2 regions of the Cohnella yongneupensis genome follow, and region 1 is predicted to be linked to the other one. Evidence: predicted binding sites of a transcription regulator. Region 1 holds the regulator's gene; the other holds the start of a gene.
The links. Region 1 encodes CtsR, which represses protease genes until heat stress. Its sites were predicted from a motif close to ATGGTCAATAAAGGTCAAACA; they were not measured.

Region 1 (10,708 bases):
AAGAATAAATTATCTATTAATTTACTATATAACCCCGGGTTAATATGCTATCATCACCTAGAATAAATACGTTATTCAAAAAAATTATTTAAGGGTGGCTATTACAGTGAAGAAATTTATCATGCTATTATCCCTAGCGCTTATCATGCTCGGATTAGTTATACCCATCAATTCTTTTGCTGCTACTGCCTATAGCGGTTCGAGCGGAAAGGCTTGGTACAACAGCTTCCCGACATCTACCAGCACAACGGACTTAGATCCCTCATTCAAACCAAACGTAGATAAGTTTATTGAGGCGCTCAAGGCCGCAGGAGTCAAAGTGACGATCAACGCGTCAAAAAGGCCGGCAGAAAGGGCTTGGTTAATGCATTACTCCTGGTTGATTTATAAAAATAAAATAAGCCCCAAAGATGTACCTGTTAATACAGACATTAACATTCAATGGGTTCATCCTAATGACGATAAAAAATATACAAAGTCTAAGCAGGCTGCGAAGGAAATGGTTATGGCGTATGAAATAAGTGTATTAGACGTAGCGCCTGCGCTTAACTCTTACCACATTTCGGGGAAAGCTATTGATATGAATACGACTTGGACAACAAAAACGATTACGATTAAAGACGCGAACGGTAAAGATGTAAAGATCTCCAGCGGTAAAAAAGACGGAACGAACCCCGAATTGATCAAAGTCGGAGCTACATATGGTGTTATTCACTACTCTCCAGTTAGCAAGGATAAAGTTCACTGGTCTACGGATGGTCATTAAAATTAATGGCGAGGCTGTTCTCATGGTCATCGAAAGGTGACTTAGGGGCAGTCTCATTTTTCAATTACGTCATCAAATTGATCTCGTTCTTATTAAATGAGGAGTCGATTGTAAATACTTAAAACATCGGTAAGCGCCGGGTTCGACACATGGATAATTGAATAAAAGCCTGCTTCAAGCACTGATCCTACAATGTTGCAAATTATCTGAATATGAGTATAATGATGTTATAGTCAAAGAAAGTCAAAGTCAGATGCACTCCGGAAGGAGATGAGCGATGCGTAACATTTCTGATCTAATCGAACATTACTTAAAGCAAATTTTACAGACCAGCTCGGAAGGTACCGTCGAAATCCAAAGGAGCGAATTGGCTGACAAATTTTCTTGTGTCCCATCACAAATCAACTACGTGATCAGCACCAGGTTCACCCTCGAGAAGGGCTATTACGTGGAGAGCAAACGCGGAGGCGGCGGTTATATTCGCATTCAGCGCGTAGATCTACCTTCGCTCGAGGCCGTTCAGCGGCATGTGTCGCACACGGTCGGGGCGGAAATCGATCAGACGTCGGCTGAAGGGTTGATCTACCAATTAGAGGAAGCAGATTTTCTATCCGAACGCGAGGCGCGGCTCATAAGGGCTGCGATTACCCGAGAGGCATTATCCATCGGGCTCCCGCTTAGAGATCAAATTCGCGCTAAGCTGTTGAAGGCGATGTTAGTGACGCTACTGACGAAGTAGCGGTCTCGAGCTTTTCCGCAACGGCTGTACTTTTGAAAGGAGGCGATGCCATGCAGTGCCAGGAGTGCGGCAAGCGTCCAGCTACGCTGCATTTTACGAAAATCGTTAACGGAGAGAAGACGGAGCTTCATATTTGCGAAGCGTGCGCCAGAGAGAAAGGCGAACTGATTCCAGGCACGCAAGCCGGGTTCTCCATCCACAATCTGATCTCCGGGTTGCTCGACTTCGAGACGACGAACGCGAGCGTGACGAAGCAGCAACCGCTCAAATGCGAGACGTGCGGAATGACTTACGCGCAGTTCAGCAAAATCGGACGTTTCGGCTGCAGCCATTGCTACAAGCAATTCGCGGAGCGGTTAGATCCTTTACTTAAGCGAGTGCATGGCAATACCGTTCACGTAGGCAAAGTGCCTAAGCGCGCGGGCGGACGTCTCAAAACGAAGCGCGAGATCGATCGGCTGAAGAAGGAAATGCAGGGGCGCATCGAGCGCGAGGATTTCGAATCGGCCGCGCAGCTGCGTGACCGGATACGCGAGCTAGAGAAAGAAATGAGCAGCTGAAAGGCAGGTGAGGCGCTATGGCGAATCGAAAATATGTGAAGCATGCGCTAAGCGAATGGATGGAAGACGAAGGCGCGGAAGCCGACGTCGTAATCAGCAGCCGCGTTCGGATCGCGCGCAACTTGCGGGGAATGCCTTTTCCGATGATGGCCACCCCGGCTCATGCCTCTACGGTGATGGAGCAATTGCTCGGAGTCGCGGAGAACGGCAGGTTGAACGGATTAGGGAAGTTAGAACAAATCCGGCTATCGGAGTTGACCGAGCTCGAGAAGCTGGTCATGGTCGAAAAGCATTTAATAAGCCCAAACCTTGCGAATGAATCGCGAAGCGGCGCATTAATATTAAGCTATAACGAAGATGTTAGCATTATGATTAACGAAGAAGACCATCTTCGCATTCAATGTTTAAGCCCGGGTTTTCAAATTCGGGAAACGTGGGATCGCGCGACTAAGATCGATGACATCTTCGAAGAACAAGTCGATTACGCCTTCGACGAAAAACATGGTTACTTAACGAGCTGCCCTACTAACGTCGGTACCGGTATTCGGGTTTCCGTCATGATGCACTTACCGGCGCTCGTCATGACCGGGCAAATTAACCGAATCCTTACCGCCGTCACGCAAGTCGGGTTAGCTGTTCGCGGATTGTATGGTGAAGGTAGCGAAGCTACGGGTAACTTGTTCCAAGTGTCCAATCAGATCACGCTCGGTCAGTCCGAACAAGAAATTATCGAGAATTTGCATCAAGTTGCCAAACAGATGATCGAGCATGAAAAGGCGGCAAGAAGCAAGTTGTTCGCCGATAATCGCCCTCGCGTCGAAGATCGCATTCGCCGTTCATACGGCGTTTTATCGCAAGCGATTATTATGGATTCGAAGGAAGCCGCCCAGCGGTTGTCGGATTTAAGGCTCGGCGTCCATCTAGGGCTAATGCCCGAGCTGAACGACCGGACGATTAACGAATTGCTGGTCGCTACGCAACCGGGTTTCCTGCAAATGACGTTCGGGGAAGCAATGAATCCGGAAGATCGGGACCGGTCGAGAGCCCAATATATTCGTACCCGACTGGCAACAAATTCATAAATGATTTATTCCAATTTTAATAGGGAGGTGTTGTCTCATGATGTTCGGAAGATTTACTGAACGCGCGCAGAAAGTATTGGCGCTGGCGCAAGAAGAAGCTGTGCGACTGGGACACAACAACATCGGCACGGAGCATATCCTGCTCGGGTTGATCCGTGAAGGCGAAAGTATCGCCGCGAAAGCATTGATCGCATTAGGACTCGGATTGGAGAAAATTCAAGACGAGGTCGAGTCGCTGATCGGCCGCGGTCAAGAACAACCGACCAACATCGCTTATACGCCGCGCGCCAAAAAGGTTATCGAGCTATCGATGGACGAAGCGCGTAAATTAGGTCATACGTACGTCGGCACGGAGCATATCCTTCTCGGTCTTATTCGCGAAGGCGAAGGCGTCGCTGCCCGCGTACTCAATAACCTTGGCATTAGCCTGAACAAAGCGCGCCAGCAAGTACTCCAACTGCTGGGCAGCAACGAAAGCGTACAATCGAACCATGGTCCGTCGGCAAACGTCAGCACGCCGACATTGGACGGATTGGCTCGCGACCTTACCGCAAGCGCGCGCGACGGCAACATCGATCCGGTCATCGGCCGGGCGAAAGAAATCGAACGCGTCATTCAAGTGCTTTCCCGCCGCACGAAGAACAATCCGGTGCTGATCGGCGAACCGGGCGTTGGTAAAACGGCGATCGCGGAAGGATTGGCTCAACGCATAATCAATAACGAAATTCCCGAGACGTTACGCGACAAACGCGTCATGACGCTCGATATGGGCTCCGTCGTTGCCGGTACGAAGTACCGCGGGGAGTTCGAGGACCGTTTGAAGAAGATCATGGACGAAATTCGCCAAGCCGGCAACGTTATCCTGTTCATCGACGAGCTTCATACGCTCATCGGGGCTGGTGGCGCGGAAGGCGCAATCGATGCTTCCAACATCCTGAAGCCTGCGCTTGCGCGTGGCGAACTTCAATGCATCGGCGCGACGACGCTCGACGAGTACCGCAAATATATCGAGAAGGATGCAGCGCTCGAGCGCCGTTTCCAACCGATCACGGTCGATCAACCGACGCCTGCGGAGGCGATTCAAATTTTGCACGGCTTGCGCGACCGTTATGAAGCCCATCACCGGGTGAAAATTACGGACGATGCGATCGTCGCGGCCGTTAAGCTGTCCGACCGCTACATTACCGATAGATTCCTTCCGGATAAAGCGATCGACCTCATCGACGAGGCCGGTTCGAAGGTAAGGCTGAACTCTTACACGGTACCGCCTAACCTGAAGCAACTGGAATCCCGTCTCGAGGATATTCGCAAGGAGAAGGACGCCGCCGTTCAAAGCCAAGAATTCGAGAAGGCGGCAGCGCTTCGCGATACGGAACAGAAGATCCGCGAAGAGCTCGATCATACGAAGAACCAATGGAAAGAGAAGCAAGGTCGCACCGATTCCGAAGTAACGCCGGAGGATATCGCTCAAGTTGTGGCTAGCTGGACCGGCATTCCGGTAAGCAAGCTGGCGGAAGAAGAGACCGAGCGCTTGCTCAAGATGGAGAGCATCCTGCACGACCGCGTCATCGGCCAAGACGAAGCGGTTAAATCCGTCGCCCGTGCGATCAGACGCGCCCGTGCCGGACTCAAAGATCCGAAACGTCCGATGGGCTCGTTCATTTTCCTTGGCCCTACCGGCGTCGGTAAAACCGAGCTCGCCCGCGCCATCGCCGAAGCGATGTTCGGAGACGAGAACGCCGTAATCCGGATCGATATGTCGGAGTATATGGAGAAGCACTCCACGTCCCGTCTCGTCGGAGCGCCTCCGGGTTACGTCGGCTACGAAGAGGGCGGCCAATTGACGGAGAAAGTCCGTCGCAAGCCGTACTCGGTCGTCCTGCTCGATGAAATCGAAAAAGCGCACCCTGAAGTATTCAACGTGCTGCTTCAAGTGTTGGAAGACGGCCGTCTCACCGATTCCAAGGGTCGTTCCGTCGACTTCCGCAACACGCTCATCATCATGACGTCCAACGTCGGCGCCGAGCAAATCAAGCGTAACTCGACGCTCGGCTTTACCGCCGCGCAAGACTCGAACCGCGACTATCAGAACATGAAGGAAAAAGTGCTCGCCGAGCTGAAGAAATCGTTCCGTCCGGAGTTCCTCAACCGGATCGACGAATCGATCGTCTTCCATCCGCTTAACGAAGAGCACATCGCTCAGATCGTAACGCTTATGGCCGATGATCTTCGTAAGCGTCTGATCGAGCAAGACATCAGCTTCGATCTTACCGAAGCCGCGAAAAACTTCCTCGCCAAGGAAGGGTTTGATCCGCAGTACGGCGCTCGTCCGCTTCGCCGCGCGATTCAGAAGCACATCGAGGACCGCCTGTCCGAAGATCTGTTGTTGGGCAAAATCAATAAAGGCAACACGCTCGTCATCGACGAGGAAGAAGGCGGTTTAGTGGTCAGACAGAAGGACGAAGTGGCTGCTACCCAAAGTTAAACGTGGTTAAATAATAATATAAGCAATTGATTATTTATCACCCTTGGGCTCGGCTAGCCATAAGCTAGCATAAGCGCATTGCGGTTAGAATGACTCCCCGTGCCGCCGTTCATTCGGCGAATGGCGCGGGGAGTTTTTTTCGTGACCGTAGAAGGGAGCAGATTGCTTATGTTTCGTAGACGGGGCGGAAGCGGTTGGAGTCGGCTCATTCATGATCTTCTCGGGGGTATAATAGCCGTAGTATTGCTCATCGTATTTCTAAAGCTATTCCTAGTCTTACTGTGGATGTCGGGAGGATTAATTATTCTCGTGGTGTTGTTATGGCTGGCATGGAAATGGTTCGGCTAAAGTTTTAACTATCGCCCAGGACATGGTAAACTTCTTATGTAGAGGGAAGGGGCAACCTATCCATGGCCAAAGTCAAAGTGAAGTTCGCTTGTACCGAATGCGGAACGGAATCCCCGAAATGGTTAGGCAAATGCCCGGGGTGCGGCGCTTGGAACACGATGGTCGAGGAAACCGAGACCGTCGTCAAAGCACCTGTCGGACGGGGCGGACTGCATCGTACGAAAGAAAAGGCGCGTTCTATCATAGATATAGAAAGTAGCCGAGAACCGCGCGTGCCGACCGGCTTGTCCGAGCTCAATCGCGTGCTCGGTGGAGGGCTCGTACCGGGTTCGTTACTGCTCGTCGGCGGAGATCCGGGTATCGGCAAATCGACGTTACTGTTGCAAACTTCGCACATGCTTTCCGCTCAAGGCCTGAAGGTACTGTACGTATCGGGGGAAGAATCGGTTAGGCAGACGAAGCTGCGCGCGGATCGGCTAGGCGCGCTTAACGATAGGTTATACGTGCTTTGCGAGACGAACCTTGAAGTCATCGAGGAGGCTATCACGGAGGTTGAACCGGATTTTCTCGTCATCGACTCGATTCAGACCGTTTACCGGCCGGAGATCGCCTCGGCGCCGGGCAGCGTCGCCCAAGTCCGGGAATGCACGGCTCATTTCATGCGCATCTCCAAGGTGAACGGGGTAGCGACCGTGCTTGTCGGCCACGTCACGAAGGAAGGAGCCATAGCCGGTCCGCGACTGCTCGAGCATATGGTCGATTGCGTGCTTTATTTCGAAGGAGAGCGGCATCATTCTTATCGTATTTTACGCGCGGTGAAAAACCGCTTCGGGTCTACGAATGAAATCGGCATTTTCGACATGACGGAAGACGGCCTTCGGGAAGTGACGAATCCGTCCGAGTTGTTCTTATCCGAACGGCCGCTCGGCGTATCCGGATCGACCGTCGTGGCCAGCATGGAAGGAACCCGTCCCGTGCTCGTGGAGCTGCAGGCGCTCGTCGCTCCGACGCATTTTCCGTCTCCGCGGCGAATGTCTTCTGGATTGGATCACCATCGGATGTCGCTAGTTATCGCGGTATTAGAGAAGCGAATGGGCATGTTCCTGCAAAACCAGGACGCGTATTTGAACGTAGCGGGCGGCGTTAAGCTCGATGAACCGGCGGCGGATTTGGCGGCGGCGGTCAGTCTGGCTTCCAGCTTCAAAGATTTGCCGACGCGTCCGTATGACGTCGTGTTCGGCGAGGTAGGCTTGACTGGCGAGGTTCGGGCGGTCTCCAGGGCGGAGCAGAGGGTGAAAGAAGCGCATAAACTCGGCTTTAAGCGGGTCATCCTGCCGGAAGCTAGCATGAAGGGCTGGCAACCGCCGGCGGGTATCGAGCTGCGGGGGGTCAAGTCGGTCGCCGAGGCGCTCAAAGCAGCGTTGGAATAGGGGGTATCGATAACATCATGAAGGATGCCAAAGAAAAAGAGATAAAAGACAAGGAACAGCTACAGCAGGAGACGATGAACCAACTGCTTCAGATGGTCGCGCCGGGAACTCCTTTTCGCGCGGGACTAGAGAACGTGCTGCGTGCCAAGACCGGTGCGCTAATCGTAGTGGGCTACAGTCCGGAACTGAATGAAGTCATCGACGGAGGCTTCTCCATCAATTGCGAATTTAGTCCGAACTACTTGTATGAGCTCGCGAAGATGGACGGAGCTATTATTCTAAGCGAAGACGCGAAGCGCATTTTATACGCGAATACGCAGTTGATACCGAATCCGGGCATTAGCTCTACGGAAACCGGCATCCGGCATCGGACAGCGGAGCGCGTCGCGAAGCAGACGGGTAAGCTCGTCGTATCGATCTCGCAAAGACGCAACGTCATCACGCTCTATCAAGGACAATTACGCTATGCGCTGAAGGAAATGGGCGTAATTCTGACCAAGGCGAACCAAGCGATTCAGACGTTGGAGAAGTATCGCGCGGTGCTGACTCAAGCGCTTACGAATTTGTCTGCATTAGAATACGAAGAATTGGTTACCATGCATGAGGTCGCCCATGTTTTCCAACGCGCCGAGATGGTGTTAAGAATCAAGAACGAAATTAACCGGTACGTGCTGGAGCTTGGCAACGAAGGCCGATTAATTAGCATGCAGAAAGAAGAACTCGTCGGAACGGCGGATGAAGAAGCTTGGCTGCTGCTGAAAGATTACGCGAAGGACGATAGCGACGAGAAGGTCAAAGAAATCCAGACGGCCGTCCGCAAGCTGTCTTCCGAGGAGTTGCTCGATTCGGCGTTGCTCATTCGGTTGCTAGGCTACCCTTCCTTAAGCACGGTCGTCGAGGAAGGACTTATGCCGCGCGGTTACCGCATGCTTAGCAAAATCCCGAGACTTCCTAGCGTGATTATCCATAACTTGGTGGATCGGTTTAGCGCGTTGCCGCATATCGTGATGGCTTCGATCGAAGAACTAGACGAAGTGGACGGCATCGGCGAGGTTCGGGCTCGTACGATCAAGGACGGATTAAAGCGAATTCAAGAACAGGTGTTTATTGACAGACAGATTTAACGAGACTACAATTGAATCTGGTCTTTCATCACGAAACGCACAGTCAAATACGCGCCGAATCGCGCGCTTAACCTTCACACCCATAGGGCATAGTAAAGTCGAGGTGGCAACCATGATCACTAAATCCATACCGAATTTGTTCACCATCGGGAACTTGTTCCTGGGCGTGATCGCGATCATAATGGCGTTTAACGATGAACCGAACACCGCGGCGCTGCTGGTCATAATCGCCATGCTCATGGATGGGCTGGATGGTCGGGTCGCACGAGCGCTTAACGTGCAAAGCGAATTCGGCAAAGAATTGGATTCGCTGTCCGACGTCATCTCCTTCGGAGTCGCGCCAGCGTTCATTATGTACCAAGCGGCTTTTCAAGACGTCAACCCTGCAATGGCATGGATCGTCACGGCCGTTTTCCCGATCTGCGGTGCATTAAGGCTTGCGAGGTTTAACGTTATCGCAGGCATTCCGGGTTACTTTATCGGGTTGCCGATTCCGGCGGCCGGCGGAGTTCTCGCAACGCTCGCCTTGTTCAACTCGGAGCTTCACTTCTCGCTATTGCTCATTAGCACGCTAGCTTTATCGTTCTTAATGGTTAGCAACATGAAATACCCGAACTTCAAAAAGCTTGGTCTTCCTAAAGCGGCCATGTGGTCGATCCCGATCGTCGTAGCCGGCGCGGCAGTACTTGCGTACTTGTTCCAAGAAGCGATCCCGAAAGTCATACTCGCGCTGTTGCTCGTATACGCGCTTTGGGGCTTAAAAAAAAACGTTGAGCGACTGTTGCCACGACGACTGCGCGGCAGAAGACGCCATGGGCACGAAGAGGAAGAAAGCAGATCCAAACATAGCGCATAACGAACAATACATCAGGAAGCATCGGACAACCTTCGACGAAGGTTCCGGTGCTTTTTTTGATCAAATAAGCAATAACGCCTCCATTCCCTCTCGCTCGAGGGAATGGAGGCGTTACTCGTTAAGGGCGAGCCTTGCGTTAAGTTAAATTAAACCAACCAAGCGTGGAGCATTTCTCGGCTTCCTTATTGACGACGTCTTGGAGGTTGATCTCAAGAGCGTTGCACAACGCGGACATATAGAACAAGTTCTTGCCCATCTCGCTGCGGATCGCTTCGCGGCAATGCTCGCAAAGATGGCCTTCCATGTGAGACTTCGATTGCCGATTCGCTTGATCGAGCTCCATGTCGGCGGAAAAGCCTTGGTGTCTTGCGTTAAGTTCGATGCAACCGCACTCGGTGATCGACTTGGCTACGGCCCGATTGACGGCTGCGTTGGATTGGCTGTACTTGGTTACGACATCGAGCAAGCTGCGATGACGGAGCAACAGTTCCGACACCTGACTCTGGAATTGCTGGAGCGTAGGTGCGCTCATCCATTCCCACCTCGGTTACCTTAAATTTACTTTTCCACCTCTCATTATAGTGCAAGGAGCTAGGAATTTCAAAAGAAGTTCGCGATTTGGGCCAACTAAAAGATGCGTCGTCGGCGAACGATTAGGTTTCCGGAAATTGGAACATACTAGTAACGATAATTATGACCTTTTACGGGTTAGGAGTGATTTATTAATGATGATGAGAAGAGTTATCCAAATCGCCGGGGTGCTGATAGGGGCATTGCTTGGACAACAAATGTCGGTGTGGCGGACGACCGGCGGCGCTCAGTGGATGGATCCGTTGCTCGGCGCCAATTCGGGCTCCGGAAACACGTTCGCGATGGCGGTAGGCGCATTAGTAGGCTTCATGCTCGCGACGTCGATCGCGAATCCGCTTGCCCGCGCGTTGCAGCGCGGTATCGATCGGTTGTCGGTATTTCCGATGGCGGATTTGCTGTCCGGTTCGGTCGGTTTGACTTTCGGTCTAGCGCTATCGTCTTTCCTGTATCCGTTCGTGACCGATATTCCCCATGTCGGAGAAGTGCTCGCGGCAGGCATCGCGCTGACGTTGGGCTATGCAGGCATTAGAATCGGCATGCGCAAGCGAGACGAGATCGGCGATTGGATGCGTTCCCGCAAAGTCGCGGAGACGGGCAAGGAAGAAGGCCCGCGTTACGAGGAGCACAAAATTCTAGATACGAGCGTCATTATTGATGGACGGATCGCGGACATTTGCAAAACCGGGTTCATCGAAGGCACGTTGGTCATTCCGGAATTCGTGCTGGA
Region 2 (10,708 bases), on a different contig from region 1:
TTTCTAGCAAAGCTGCTGGATATGCTGCAATATTTGATTCCGCTCTATCACAAGGAAGGCAAGAGTCAAGTCGTGATCGGTATCGGCTGTACGGGCGGCAAACATCGTTCCGTTGCGCTTGCGGAATATTTGGGGCGCAGACTAGGATCGAGCGAAACAGAGTTCGTACGAGTCAGCCATCGCGATGCAGATCGCGATCGCCAGAGTTGAGGTGGCGCGATGACTAGACATGCGAACCTTCCGCGCAAACCGCGGATTGTCGTCATCGGGGGCGGCACTGGATTGTCGGTCATGTTGCGCGGCTTAAAGCAGAAGCCGCTCGATATTACCGCGATCGTGACGGTCGCCGACGATGGCGGCAGCTCCGGCATTTTGCGGGAAGAGCTGCAGATTCCGCCACCCGGCGATATTCGTAACGTGCTGACCGCCCTAGCGGATACGGAGCCTTTGCTCGCGGAAGTACTCAAATATAGATTCAATAGCGGCACGGGGCTCGCCGGACATAGTCTGGGGAACCTGATTCTAGCCGCCATGACGGACATTACCGGAGACTTCGTGACGAGCGTGACGGAGCTTAGCCGCATCTTTGCCGTGCGGGGCCGCGTGCTTCCGGCGGCTAACCAGGCGATCGTACTGAAAGCCGAAATGGAAGACGGATCGATCGTAGTCGGCGAGTCGACCATACCGAAGTCGGGGCTGGCGATTCGCAAAGTGTTCATCGAGCCTGCCGAGGTCGAACCTTTGCCGGAGGCGGTAGAAGCGCTAGAGCAAGCGGATGCGATTCTGATCGGACCGGGGAGCCTCTATACGAGCATTATTCCGAACTTGATCGTGCCGAAGCTTGCGGAGGCTATCGTGAACTCCGACGCGGTTAAGCTGTTCGTCTGCAACGTAATGACGCAGCCGGGCGAGACCGACAACTATTCCGTCAGCGATCATTTGGTCGCGATTCATAAGCATATCGGGCATCATCTATTCGACTACGTCATCGTGAACGATGGCGAGATTCCTCCGCAAGTGCAAGACCGTTACGCTGAGAAAGGCTCGAAAGCGGTACATCTGGACTTGGAAGAGGTAACTCGCCGAGGCTACAAAGTCATTGCCGATAAGCTTGTGTTGTTCCGCACTTATTTGCGACATGATGCCGCTAGATTAAGTGATCATATCTATCATCTCGTGGAAGACTGGATGATGCGAAAGGATGAGTAAAGCATGTCATTTGCGGCGCAAACGAAAAAAGAGCTTACGATGGTCGTCGCCGATAGTTGCTGCGAGCGTGCCGAACTATCCGCGCTCATCCGGATGAACGGAACGGTGTCGTTAAACGGCAAACGCGTAGCGCTGGATATCGCTACAGAAAACGCGGCGATATCGCGCCGGATTTACACGTTGCTCAAGCGGCATTTTACCGTACCTACCGAACTGCTCGTCCGCAAGAAGATGCGGCTGAAGAAGAACAATGTGTACGTCGTTCGCATACCTGCCGGCGTTGAGGAGATTCTAAAGGAATTATCGATTACGACGGAAGGGTTCCAATTCCATCCGACTATCGAGAAGACTCTGATCAAGAAGCCGTGCTGCAAACGCGCGTACTTGCGAGGCGCCTTCTTGGCCGGAGGCTCCGTGAACAATCCGGAGGGTTCCTCGTACCACCTCGAGATCGCGTCCTTGTACGAAGATCATTGCCAGTCGCTCGTCGACTTGGCGAATAAATTCCAGCTCAACGCCAGATTCATCGAGCGGAAGAAAGGTTTCGTTCTCTATATCAAGGAAGGCGAGAAGATTATCGAATTCCTTAGCATCATCGGCGCTCACCAAGCGCTATTTAAATTCGAAGACGTCCGCATCATGAGGGACATGCGCAACTCGGTCAATCGGATCGTGAATTGCGAGACCGCCAACTTGAATAAGACGATCGGAGCCGCCGTACGGCAGATCGACAACATAAAGCTGTTGCAGAAAGAAGTCGGATTGCATAATTTGCCTGATAAATTGCGCGAAGTCGCGGAAATCCGCCTGCAGCATCCCGACATGAATTTGAAAGAAGTCGGGGATTTGCTCAAAGGCCAAGTGAGCAAGTCCGGCGTCAACCACCGATTGCGGAAATTGGATGAATGGGCTGAAAAAATCCGAAACGGCGGCGCATAAGCGTATAGCGTATTTGGTTTGTTCAATGTTATAATAGCAAAGAAACGATGCACGGGGTTCCGAAAAAGCGGGACGAACAAAGATAGGGGGTAGCCGTTCCATGACGAGACAGCCGGTGGTTGTTCGGCTAAAAACGGGGCTTCACGCCAGACCGGCGGCACTATTCGTGCAAGAAGCCAATAAATTCTCCTCTGATGTATTCGTGGAGAAGGATGACAAGAAAGTTAACGCCAAGAGCATTATGGGTATCATGAGTCTTGCGATCAGCTCGGGGACCGAGGTTGCTATCAGTGCGGAAGGTTCTGACGCAGAGCAAGCTGTAACCGCTTTAGTGCAGCTGGTAAGCAAGGAAGAGCTTGAGAATCAATAATATTACTTAGCAAAAAGCTCCCATTATGGGAGCTTTTTGCATCTTAATCCTAATATTGAACAAGGACGTAGCCGCTTCTTACATTAGCTGCGTCCTTGCTATTTGCGCACAACAAAAAACCGCCGTCCCCTAGGGGGCGGCGGTGCAGCGAGCGGTTCTCTTAAGCCTCTTGATAATCCAATTGACGTATGGATATGGCTTCTTCCAGCAACTCTATGAACTCGAGCGATAAATTCATCTTCTTGGCTTCCCGGTACACTTCCAGCAAGTGCTCATCCCGTAGCGGACGAAGCAAGGATGCTTTATCGCTTAACCGGCGTGCTGCGATCGTGTCGGTGGGTACGTGGCCGGGTTGTCGGAAATGCGTATTCGGCTCGATATGGCTGCTTACAACGTACGGATAGGACCGTTGATTCATGCAGGATCCCCCTCTTCCAGCGTTCCTAGGCGATGATAGAACTGGAGGGATATGGTATTCCCTCTTTGTGATAGCATACCATGGATCGTCCTTGTCGGAGAGGGGGCATTCAAAGATTTGAATTTGTCTTGACACAATCGCGTCGTTGTAGTATGGGTTATCCGCCGACTTTTTCGATTACTTTGTCGATGAGGCCGTATTCACGCGCCGTCTCCGCTTCCATGAAGTTATCGCGGTCGGTGTCTTTCTCGATGCGCTCGATCGGCTGACCGGTACGTTCGGAGAGAATTCCGTTAAGCTTGTCGCGCAGCTTCAAAATGCGACGAGCGCGAATTTCAATATCGCTGGCTTGGCCTTCGGCTCCGCCGAGTGGCTGATGGATCATGACTTCGCTGTTCGGCAAAGCGAAACGCTTGCCTTTGGCGCCGGCCGCGAGCAAGAACGCGCCCATCGAAGCAGCCATGCCTACGCAGATCGTGGACACGTCAGGTTTGATGAATTGCATCGTATCGTAGATGGCCATGCCGGAAGTGATGGATCCGCCGGGGCTATTAATGTAAAGGTGAATGTCTTTTTCCGGGTCTTCAGCTGCAAGGAACAGCAACTGGGCGATGATGGAGTTGGCGACTACGTCATTCACCTGCGTACCCAAAAATACGATACGATCCTTCAGCAGACGGGAATAAATATCATAGGCTCTTTCCCCGCGATTACTCTGTTCGACGACCATTGGAATGAAACTCATGTGTGACGTCCCTCCTCGTGATTGGGTTTATACATGATCATAGCGAAATCGGATGCAAAAGTCAAAGAACGTCAAAGAGGCGAAAACAAAAAACCGACCGTATGGAACGGTCGGTTATGCTGTATGCTATGGGTTGGCTTGCAAAAACGAAGATTGGCGCGCCCGTGAGGAATCGAACCTCAATCTCAGCCTTCGGAGGGCTGCGTCATATCCGTTGGACCACGGGCGCATGCTTTGATTTATAAAAGGAACCGATAGCCGCTTATGCGTGACAGCAAGAGTTATTATAGGTCATACAGGTATGAAAAGCAAGCGATTCACAATGAGTATATTTGTGCATTTCGTGGACATTGCTGTTGCAAGCGACCGCGATTTTCGATAATATAGAAGTGGGACTTAAATAGAAGTGGTGGGACAATTCGCGTCCAGCGAATCTGAATCGCATGAGTGCCGAGGATGACTGTCGGTTGCCGGGAGGAAACGCGGATACATGCGAAAAATCGTAGAAATACAAAAGAAGCTTATACCCGATATTCTTCAGACGATGGAGAAGCGGTACGACATTTTGCGGCACATCTTCGTGACGGGAACGATCGGCAGGCGAACGCTGGCTTCCAGCGTCGACTTAACGGAGCGCGTGCTGCGGTCGGAGCTTGAAGTGCTTCGTTCGCAAGGGCTTCTCGAGATCGGGACCGCCGGGATGGCGTTAAGCGATGCCGGACGGCAACTCGTCGAAGAGATGGAGCCGATCGTTAAAGAAATGTTCGGGCTATCGGATCTGGAAGAAGCGGTTCGACAAGCTTTCGGATTGAAGCGCGTGATCATAGTGCCGGGCGATTCCGACACCTCCGATCACATTAAACGCGAGATGGGGCGAGCGGGCAGCAGAGTGCTGCGCGAGAGCTTATCATCCGGCGATGTCGTCGCAGTGATGGGCGGCTCGACGATGGCTAGAATGGCTTCGCAATTCGCGGCGCCGGTCCAGCTTCGCGACAACTGGTTCGTACCCGCGCGCGGAGGGCTAGGCGAAAGCGTCGATTATCAAGCGAACACGATCGCCGCCGAACTCGCCAAACGTACGGGAGCTCGCTATAGGATGCTTCACGTACCGGATCATCTCAGCGAAGAAGCGTACCAGACGCTGATGCAAGAGCCCAACGTTCGCGAAGTCGTCGATATGATCCGCAGCGCAAGAATCGTCGTTCACGGAATCGGCGATGCGCTCACGATGGCACGCAGGCGCAAGCTGAACGACGGCACGAAGAATGAGCTGTTGAAGGACGGCGCGCTAGCGGAAGCGTTCGGTTACTACTTCGATCGCAACGGCAAAGTCGTGCATCGGATGGCGACGGCGGGCTTGCGGCTGGAAGATATCGAAGCGGCAGGCATCGTAATCGGCATCGCCGGCGGACGAAGCAAAGGCGAAGCGATCGCTTCGGTTATGAGGTTCGGTCACGACGACGTGCTGGTGACGGACGAAGCGGGCGCCGAAGAAGCGCTTAAGCACATTTGACGGTTGCAACCTTTTACAATGAAAGTGTAGAAATGTTGTCTCGGCGCCTCACGCGCTTGACATAGATCAAATTAAAGAATGGCTATTACAAGGAGGAAACCAAAATGGTAAAAATCGGTATTAATGGTTTTGGTCGTATCGGTCGTAACGTGTTCCGCGCTTCCCTGAACAACCCTAACGTTGAAGTCGTAGCAATCAACGACTTGACTGACGTAAGCACGCTGGCTCACCTGCTCAAGTATGACACTACGCATGGTCGTCTGGACGGAACCGTTGAAGTGGGCGAAGGCGCTCTTATCGTCAACGGCAAAACGATCAAAGTGTTCGCAGAGCGCGATCCTGGCAACCTCCCTTGGTCTTCCGTAGGCGCTGAAATCGTCGTTGAATCGACGGGTATTTTCACGGCTAAAGAAAAAGCCGAGCTTCACCTTAAAGGCGGCGCTAAAAAAGTCATCATCTCTGCTCCTGCAACGAACGAAGACATCACGATCGTACTTGGCGTTAACGAAGACAAATACGATGCTTCCGCTCACACGATCATCTCCAACGCATCTTGCACGACGAACTGCCTCGCGCCGTTCGCTAAAGTTATCAACGACCAATTCGGCATCGTAAAAGGCATGATGACGACGATCCATTCCTATACGAACGATCAAAGCGTTCTTGACCTTCCGCACAAAGATCTGCGCCGCGCTCGCGCTGCCGCTGAGAACATCATCCCTTCTTCGACGGGCGCTGCGAAAGCTGTTTCCCTCGTATTGCCTGAACTGAAAGGCAAGCTGAACGGTATGGCATTCCGCGTTCCTACGCCTAACGTATCCGTAACGGATCTCGTTGCTGAGCTGAAAGTTAGCGTAACGGTTGACGAAGTGAACGCAGCGTTGAAAGCTGCTGCTGACGGACCGCTTAAAGGCATCTTGAACTACTCCGACGAGCCGCTCGTATCGAGCGACTACAATAGCGATCCTGCTTCCTCCACGATCGACGCGCTGTCCACGATGGTCGTTGAAGGCAACATGGTTAAAGTCGTTTCCTGGTACGACAACGAGTGGGGCTACTCCAACCGTGTCGTTGACTTGGCTGCATTCATCGCTAGCAAAGGCCTGTAATTAAGCCATACGCAACCCCTCGGTCCCCCTCATGCAGGGGGATTTCGAGGGTGTTGCCCCCTGGACACCCTTGATGGGTGTCCTGCTTCATGGATAGGCATATAGAGCTGACCGAGGAGGAATCGTACTTGAATAAGAAAAGCGTAAGAGATGTTGAGGTAGCAGGCAAAAAGGTACTGGTGCGCGTTGATTTTAACGTGCCGCTTGAAAATGGTGCTATTACGGACGACACGCGGATTCGCGAGACGCTCCCAACGATTCGCTACTTGATCGAGAACGGCGCGAAAGTCATTTTGGCGAGCCACCTTGGCCGTCCGAAGGGCGAAGCGGTCGATAGCCTGCGCTTGACGCCTGTTGCGGCTCGTTTGTCCGAGTTGCTCGGCAAGCCGGTTGCTAAAGCCGACGAAGTCGTAGGCGCAGCGGTTAAAGCGCAAGCGGACGCGCTTCAAGCCGGCGACGTGTTGCTGCTCGAGAACGTACGTTTCGAGGCAGGCGAAGAGAGCAACGATCCGGCGCTTGCCAAAGCGTTGGCCGAGCTTGCCGACCTGTACGTGAACGACGCGTTCGGCGCGGCACACCGCGCTCACGCTTCGACCGAAGGCGTAGCGCATTTCCTCCCGGCCGTATCCGGCTTGCTGATGGAGAAAGAACTCGACGTACTCGGCAAGGCGCTTCATAATCCAGAGCGTCCTTTCACCGCGATCGTCGGCGGCTCCAAAGTTAAAGACAAGATCGATGTCATCAACAAAATGATCGAAATCGCCGACAACATCTTGATCGGCGGCGGTCTGTCCTATACGTTCTTCAAAGCGCAAGGCCACGAAATCGGCCTGTCGCTGTGCGATAACTCCAAGCTTGACCTCGTGCTTGAATTCATGGAGAAAGCGAAGAAGCTCGGCAAAAACTTCCTTTTGCCTGTCGATATCGTCATCTCGGAAGATTTCAAAGCAGCAGTCAACGCTAGAGTCGTCGGCATCGACGGCATTCCTGCTAACATGGAAGGCGTCGATATCGGACCGAAAACTCGCGAAATCTATGCGGACGTTATTAAAAACTCCAAGCTGGTCGTATGGAACGGACCGATGGGCGTATTCGAGGTCGAAGATCTTTCCCACGGTACCCGTGCGGTCGCACAAGCTTGCGCGACGACCGATGCTTATACGGTCATCGGCGGCGGAGATTCCGCTGCAGCGGCAGAGAAATTCAAGCTAGCCGATAAAATGGATCATATTTCGACGGGCGGCGGCGCATCGCTGGAGTTCATGGAAGGCAAAGCTCTTCCAGGCGTAGTCGCGCTGAACGACAAATAGGAGTTGGATACGATGAGAACACCGATTATTGCGGGCAACTGGAAAATGTTCAAAACCGTTTCCGAAGCGACTTCCTTCGTCGCCGAAGTGAAAGGCAAAGCGGAAGTAGCTGGCGTGGAGAGTGTAATTTGCGCTCCGTTCACGGCACTGCCAGCGCTTGCCTTGGCGGTTAAAGGCACGAGCATCAAGATCGGCGCGCAAAACCTGCATTTCGAAGATAACGGAGCCTACACGGGCGAGATCAGCGGCGTAATGCTGAAAGATCTCGGCGTGGATTACGTTATTATCGGACACTCGGAGCGTCGCCAATATTTCGCGGAAACGGACGAGACCGTGAACAAGAAAGTCCATGCGGCGTTCAAGCACGGTCTTACGCCGATCATCTGCGTCGGCGAGAAGCTAGAGGAGCGCGAAGCGGGACAGACGAAAGAAGTATGCCGCGTGCAGACGGAAGGCGCGCTTGTCGGCCTGTCGGCTGAACAAGTCGCTGCTTCGGTTATCGCTTACGAACCGATCTGGGCGATCGGAACGGGCAAATCTTCGACCGCGGACGACGCGAACGAAGTTACGGCTTATATCCGCGATGTAGTGTCCGGGTTGTACGGCGCTGAAGTGGCAAGCAAAGTCCGCATCCAATACGGCGGCAGCGTTAAGCCGAATACGGTAGCGGAATACATGAGCAAGTCCGACATCGACGGCGCCCTAGTGGGCGGCGCGAGCCTTGAGCCGGCGTCCTACGTGGCGCTAGTCGAAGGGGCGAAGTAAGATGTCCGCTCCTAAACCGGTTGCGCTCATTATTCTCGACGGTTTCGGTCTTCGCCAAGAGACGCACGGCAACGCCGTCGCTCAGGCGAACAAGCCTAACTACGATCGTTATTGGAACACCTACCCGCATACGACGCTTACCGCTTGCGGCGAAGCTGTCGGTTTGCCGGAGGGACAGATGGGCAACTCCGAAGTCGGCCATCTGAATATCGGCGCGGGACGTATCGTCTACCAAGACTTGACACGGATTTCCAAGTCGATTCGCGATAAAGACTTTTACGAGAACGAGACGTTGCTTGGCGCGGTTCGTCACGCTAAGACGAATGGCAAGAAGCTTCATCTGTACGGACTGCTGTCGAACGGCGGCGTTCATAGCCACATCGACCATCTGTTCGCATTGCTTGATCTGGCGAAAAAGGAAGAACTGAACGAAGTATACATTCATGCGTTCCTAGACGGACGCGATGTTGCTCCGGACAGCGGATTAGGCTTCCTCCAACAGTTGCTAGACAAGATCAAAGAAGTCGGCATCGGTACGCTGGCTACCGTGCAAGGACGTTATTACGCGATGGATCGCGACAAACGTTGGGATCGCGTCGAGAAGGCGTACCGTTCCATGGTATACGGCGACGGCCCTACGGCAACCGACGCGATCGCCGCGGTAAAGGAATCTTACGAGAACAAGGTATACGACGAGTTCTTCGTGCCGACAGTAATCGTGGGCGCGGACGGCAAACCGAATGCGCTTGTGGAATCCGAAGACGCGGTTATCTTCTTCAACTTCCGTCCTGACCGCGCCATTCAGCTGTCCAACGTATTCACGAACGAAGACTTCCGCGGTTTCGATCGCGGACCAGGCGTTCCTCGCAACTTGTACTTCGTCTGCATGACGCTGTTCGCGGAGACGGTCGGCGGGCTCGTGGCTTACAAGCCGAAAGAGCTCGACAACACGTTCGGCGAGGTGCTCGTCCAACAAGGCAAGAAGCAATTGCGCATTGCCGAGACGGAAAAGTATCCGCACGTTACGTTCTTCTTCAGCGGCGGACGCGATCACGTGCTCGACGGCGAGACTCGCATTCTTATCAATTCACCGAAGGTAGCGACTTACGACCTTCAGCCGGAGATGAGCGCGTACGAAGTTGCCGAAGCCGCGGTTAAAGAGATCGAAGCCGACAACCACGACGCGATAATCCTTAACTTCGCTAACGTCGACATGGTTGGTCACTCCGGCATGCTGGAGCCGACGATCAAAGCGGTCGAAGCGACCGACGATTGCCTCGGCAAAGTCGTCGACGCGATCATCGCCAAAGGCGGCGTAGCCGTCATTATCGCCGACCACGGCAACGGCGACATGGTCATCGACGACGACGGCCGTCCGTTCACGGCGCATACGACTAACCCGGTGCCATGCATCGTGACGCAAGCCGGTCACGGCCTACGCGACGGCGGCATCTTGGCGGACGTGGCACCAACGCTACTTAAGCTGATGCAGCTGCCACAGCCGAAGGAAATGACGGGTCAATCTTTGGTGTAATCTCGACGCAATTGGTTGCCCTAGGACAGTAGAAAAAAACACTCGGAAGAGTTTACGTCCGCCTTTCGAGTCCCTTTGCCACCTTAAATATCAATCAGGCAAAGGGGCGAGAACAGCGGCTGGAGAGTGTTTTTATTCGGATGGCCGACTGCGCAACCTCAACAAATATTAAGGAGTGTTTCCTCCAATGACGATCATTACTGATGTTTACGCACGCGAAGTCCTCGACTCCCGCGGCAACCCGACAGTCGAAGTAGAAGTGCGCCTCGAATCCGGCGCTCTCGGCCGTTCGATCGTTCCATCCGGTGCATCCACCGGCGCATACGAAGCCGTTGAGCTTCGCGATGGCGACAAGGGCCGTTACCTTGGCAAAGGCGTTCTGAAAGCAGTCGAGAACGTTAACTCCATCATTGCTCCTGAAATCATCGGCTACGACGCGCTTGATCAAGTCGAAATCGACAACAAAATGATCGCGCTCGACGGCACGCCGAACAAAGCTAAGCTGGGCGCTAACGCGATCCTCGCGGTATCCATCGCCGTTGCTCGCGCTGCTGCAGAAGCTCTTGACGTGCCTTTGTACACGTACCTGGGCGGTTTCAACTCCAAGAAGCTTCCGGTTCCGATGATGAACATCATCAACGGCGGCGCTCACGCGGACAACAACGTAGACGTGCAAGAGTTCATGGTATTGCCAGTCGGCGCACCTACGTTCGCTGAAGCTCTTCGCACGGGCGCTGAAATTTTCCACGCTCTGAAATCCGTACTTAAAGATAAAGGCCTGAACACGGCTGTAGGC

Region 2: the regulator CtsR is predicted to act here: its motif matches at 3,739-3,759, upstream of clpP (ATP-dependent Clp endopeptidase proteolytic subunit ClpP).

Annotation. Positions count from the first base shown of each region.
Region 1 covers NZ_JBHSNC010000003.1:201-10,908, forward strand. Annotated here, with positions in the region: gene ACFPQ4_RS00690 (hypothetical protein) at 107-766, shown strand; gene ACFPQ4_RS00695 (CtsR family transcriptional regulator) at 1,044-1,505, shown strand; gene ACFPQ4_RS00700 (UvrB/UvrC motif-containing protein) at 1,556-2,065, shown strand; gene ACFPQ4_RS00705 (protein arginine kinase) at 2,083-3,147, shown strand; gene clpC (ATP-dependent protease ATP-binding subunit ClpC) at 3,185-5,632, shown strand; gene ACFPQ4_RS00715 (hypothetical protein) at 5,801-5,980, shown strand; gene radA (DNA repair protein RadA) at 6,043-7,410, shown strand; gene disA (DNA integrity scanning diadenylate cyclase DisA) at 7,428-8,534, shown strand; gene pssA (CDP-diacylglycerol--serine O-phosphatidyltransferase) at 8,647-9,390, shown strand; gene ACFPQ4_RS00735 (nucleoside triphosphate pyrophosphohydrolase family protein) at 9,527-9,922, opposite strand; gene ACFPQ4_RS00740 (PIN/TRAM domain-containing protein) at 10,119-10,708, shown strand, end outside.
Region 2 covers NZ_JBHSNC010000045.1:104,623-115,330, reverse strand. Annotated here, with positions in the region: gene rapZ (RNase adapter RapZ) at 1-210, shown strand, start outside; gene ACFPQ4_RS14960 (gluconeogenesis factor YvcK family protein) at 220-1,209, shown strand; gene whiA (DNA-binding protein WhiA) at 1,213-2,148, shown strand; gene ACFPQ4_RS14950 (HPr family phosphocarrier protein) at 2,249-2,518, shown strand; gene sda (sporulation histidine kinase inhibitor Sda) at 2,679-2,936, opposite strand; gene clpP (ATP-dependent Clp endopeptidase proteolytic subunit ClpP) at 3,094-3,681, opposite strand; tRNA gene ACFPQ4_RS14935 (tRNA-Arg) at 3,836-3,910, opposite strand; gene ACFPQ4_RS14930 (sugar-binding transcriptional regulator) at 4,172-5,194, shown strand; gene gap (type I glyceraldehyde-3-phosphate dehydrogenase) at 5,299-6,303, shown strand; gene ACFPQ4_RS14920 (phosphoglycerate kinase) at 6,432-7,613, shown strand; gene tpiA (triose-phosphate isomerase) at 7,626-8,378, shown strand; gene gpmI (2,3-bisphosphoglycerate-independent phosphoglycerate mutase) at 8,380-9,912, shown strand; gene eno (phosphopyruvate hydratase) at 10,100-10,708, shown strand, end outside.